Regions from separate parts of the Paenibacillus sp. PsM32 genome, predicted to be linked through region 2. Evidence: riboswitches for the same ligand, from Rfam matches in the RefSeq annotation. Region 2 holds a riboswitch; the other holds the start of a gene.

Region 1 (2,209 bases), on a different contig from region 2:
TCTGCTATTTGAATATTAGAGATGATGATAACGTGGTAATCCACTGATATAAATATTGTCATCTAACGTCTCTATTTCGATCTCATCTAGTGTTACAGCTTGATTCATTTTTTCAAATCCATCAAAAGCGAATGTTGATAACGTACCGCCAATAATCTTAGGAGCAAAAAATAAAGTAACTCGATCGATCAGTCCTGCTTCAAGCATCGAACCATTTAATGTACCGCCACCTTCTAACAAAATCGAAGAGATCTCAAGTTCGCCAAGCTTTTTCATCGCAAAAGGAAGATCTACATACGGCCCGCTACCACAGATGATAACGGTGATGCCACGTTCTTGCAGTTCATGGATACGATCCCGATCGGCTTGATAAGTAGTGACAATAATCGTAGGCGCTACGTCTGTATTCAATAACTTGGCGGTATCTGGAATACGTAGTTGTGAGTCAATCACAATACGGGTAGGCTGAACGCCAGGTACTTCTGTACGTGTAGTCAGCTCAGGATCATCGGCTAATACTGTGCCGATTCCCACCATAATACCTTGATGACGATGACGCATCGTATGAACGATCGCGCGTGCATCGCTATTGGAGATCCATTTGCTATCACCGGTACGAGATGCTAGACGACCATCTAACGTACTGGCTGTTTTGAGCGTCACAAAAGGGAGCCCTGTTGTAATATATTTGTTAAACGTTTCGTTGAGTCGTGCCGAGCGCTTCGCCAATACACCGGTCACCACTTCGATTCCATGATTACGCAGTCGTTCGATTCCAGAACCTGCTACCTGTGGATTCGGGTCTACAGCAGCAACAACGACTCGTTTTACTTTTTCTTTGATCAGACGATCACTACAAGGTGGCGTTTTGCCATAGTGACTGCATGGTTCTAACGTCACATATGCTGTAGCGCCTTCTGCTTGATCTCCTGCCATATTAAGTGCATGTACTTCAGCATGTCCGGTTCCTCGCTGTAAATGTGCACCCATTCCTACGATTCTGCCGTCTTTCACAACCACACAACCGACCACAGGATTAATATCTGTCTGCCCTTGAGCTTTTTCTGCCAAGTCCAGTGCTAGGGTCATGTAAAATTCATCATTGATTACGTTCATTATTCAGGGCTCCTTTGACACCATAAAAAATTCATAACTGCATCCTTTGTGCTTAATCAACATGCTGTTACAAGTTTGATCGTAGTATCATCATATTTAGTTACTATTCATAATTTAATAACTAAATTATAAAGTGTATACCGATACAATGACAAGCAAAAAGCCCTGTAAACCGGAAGAGTATCCGAATGTTTACAGGGCTTAACATAATAATGTATAGGAGTAAGAATCTAATGTACTTCTTATAGAGTGCGCATATGTCTGTATATCTACAGCGCAAAGACTGTATACCTACTGCTGGTTTCAGTTTGATCCACTGATCCAATTTCTACATATGTGCTACGTATAGAATCTATTTAGATGCCAAAGAAACCTAATGATGCTCAGGTATCTTGCTTCATCAAAATAGTAAACTATACACTCAAATAAGTGCACCTTAATTCAGAAATCGCTGTGCAAGCGATCTCTGTATCCCTCTCCCATCCAGACTATACTGTCGGCTCCGGATTCTCACCAGATCCACCGTCTATGGTTATTACACACATAGCCGGGTCACGGACTTAGAGATCACATATTATCTTGATCTCAACACCGCCGGTGGGGAATTTCGCCCCGCCCCGAAGGATAAATTATGAAGTTATTATCACCATTTCGCTGTGATGTTGAAATCATATCATCCACACACGCAAAAATCAAGAAACCTAACTTTTTCTATAAGCTACACGCTGTGATATCACTATTATTCATTTCATCTACAGGTGCTCTTATGACTCTACTACCTCTATTGTTGTATAATAAATTCGCGTTTTATTTTTTAAAATGATAGATTGTTTCCGTCTAATATCCTTACCATTACACTAATCGAAAGGTGATTATTATGTTTTTAATCAACAAAAAACTAATAAGCAAATTGACTACACCTTATCAAGAAATGAATATGCATATCTGTTATGCTACACCTCAACACTTTTCAGCGTATTCCAGTAAAGCTGTATTGCTACTTAATGATGAAAAACTTATCGTTTTATTTCTTAACTTCTTTTCTTCCAAAGTGATCCATACCGTTGAATTACCGATTGCTGATCTACAAGAG
Region 2 (2,209 bases):
CAAGATTCATTGAAAACACAGTTAGTTTTAGATCGTTATTAAAAGCATATCATCTAAAAGTAGACAAAAAAGAAGCACCCTGCGAGGTGCTTCTTTTTGTTTGCTATTAATATCCGCTACGGTCCATATTGCTCATTGTTGCAGCCATTAAAGAACCAAATAAAATAGAGAAAATAATAGATACAACAATACCGATAGCCAACCAGATCAAGTAAGCTTTAGCAAAGTTAGCTTTAGATACATTGGTATTTGCACCGAATGCCCATACAAATAACATTACGATATTTACGAACGGAATAATTATTAATAAAATCGTAAGCATCCAATCTTTGAATGTTAATACTCCTGTGCGTTGATCCGGTTGCGCAGGCGGGTAACCATTGTTTTGCGAATTGTAATCCAAATTTTTCTACCCCTCTCAGTTATGTACTACTTATTGTGTAAAGATGTAAATCCTCTATGATTATACAACTGTTACAGATATGTGACAATAGAGTAATATAAATAACTAGGGTTGTAGACTACTCTCATTTACAAAATCAATGTATCTATAGAAACATTTGATAGCTACTAGACATTCATTCTATTTATTGTATAGTATAGTTAATTGATCGGAATTAAGGATTTAAATATATTGCAAACTATTTATTTGTACGAAACTATTGCAAGTTACTAAAAGTATCTTTATAATGAGATATATTGAATGTTTCATACAAGAAAGTTTTCAAATCTTATTTTCATGGTTAAACATGAGAGTAGCTTCTTTATACTAACAAACCAAAATCGAATAGAGATCTTCGGGGTAGGGTGCAATTCCCGACCGGCGGTGAACGTTTCTTTTATAACTGAAAGAAAGGGTAGCCCGCGACTCATTTTTCTTTTTTGAAAAATGACTGATCTGGTGAGAATCCAGAGCCGACGGTACAGTCCGGATGGGAGAAGATCAACCAATAAGCTTGCCAGTGTATTGTAAAATACAGTTGCACGTTTATTTGATCAAGCCCCCGTTTATTGTACGTTGATAACGGGGGCTTTCCGTATGAGATCTCATATTCAAATTCTAATCACGTAGGGAGTTTGAATCATGGAAAATGCAAGTTATAACATCAAAACAGCATCATCAGCTAGACAGCGTCATATTAAAAGTGGATTTTGGCTCGTTTTTGTAGGAGCAGCGTTATGGGGCGTTGATCCACTGTTTCGAATTATTTTACTCAAAACAATGACTTCAACTCAATTGGTATTGTTGGAGCATTTGATTGTTTTTCTAGCGGCGGCTCCTGTATTATGGGTCAACCGTGCTGAATTAAAAGGATTGAAAATGCGTCATATCGGAGCATTGTTGTTCTTATCCTGGGGTGGATCGGCGATTGCTACGATTCTATTCACGATGGGACTGGCTCATGGTAATCTCAATGCTGTCTTGTTATTACAGAAATTACAACCGATCTTTGCGATTGTATTAGCTCGAATTATTTTAAAAGAAGTATTACCGCGTGGATTTGGTTGGTTATTTGCTTTAGCATTAGTAGGAACGTATATTTTAACATTTGGATTCGCTATTCCTATCGGACATATGAGTGAATTTGTACAAGTTGGTAGTCTATTTGCTCTAGGTGCAGCCGCATTATGGGGTGGATCTACAGTGATGGGACGCTTAATGGTAGGTCAGATGAAATATGAGACCGTAACATCATTACGCTTTATTATGGCTTTACCGTTGTTGCTTGTATTAACATGGCATGAAGGTGCAGCTTGGAGCTTATCTGCTGATTCTGGTGGAATTGCAGCCGTATCTCTGAATTTGCTAGGTCAAGCATTGTTGCCAGGCTTGCTAAGTCTATTAATGTACTACAAAGGGTTGTCTACAACCAAAGCTTCTGTAGCTACACTAGCAGAACTAAGCTTCCCATTAGTCGGTGTAGTTATTAACTGGATCGTATTTGGACAATTATTAACATGGGCTCAATTGGTTGGATTTTTGTTGATCTGGGTAGCATTGTTCTTTATTTCCAGACGTCAGCAACCATCTGATGCCAAAACAGCCGTACCTTCTGCATAACCATTTCTTTGTTATCAAGAAATGCTAGATTCTATAAATACTAACTTTTATATAAAAAAATCCTGTCTACCTAGCGGAATATCGCTGGAGTAGACAGGATTTTTTAGTTTGTACAAGACATCGCTGTAATGATGTATCGAATATGAA

The links. A riboswitch is a leader RNA that binds a small molecule or an ion and turns the genes downstream of it on or off. The one in region 2 is predicted to bind FMN.
Region 1: it holds a riboswitch for FMN, as region 2 does, so the genes downstream of both, ribD (bifunctional diaminohydroxyphosphoribosylaminopyrimidine deaminase/5-amino-6-(5-phosphoribosylamino)uracil reductase RibD) here and QCD85_RS02305 (DMT family transporter) in region 2, are expected to answer to the same signal.

The regions. Positions count from the first base shown of each region.
Region 1 is NZ_JARUWY010000008.1:221,608-223,816, reverse strand. It holds gene ribD (bifunctional diaminohydroxyphosphoribosylaminopyrimidine deaminase/5-amino-6-(5-phosphoribosylamino)uracil reductase RibD) at 16-1,116, opposite strand; FMN riboswitch at 1,584-1,745, opposite strand; gene QCD85_RS16420 (hypothetical protein) at 1,994-2,209, shown strand, end outside.
Region 2 is NZ_JARUWY010000001.1:491,094-493,302, reverse strand. It holds gene QCD85_RS02315 (hypothetical protein) at 1-42, shown strand, start outside; gene QCD85_RS02310 (hypothetical protein) at 107-403, opposite strand; FMN riboswitch at 790-948, shown strand; gene QCD85_RS02305 (DMT family transporter) at 1,085-2,062, shown strand.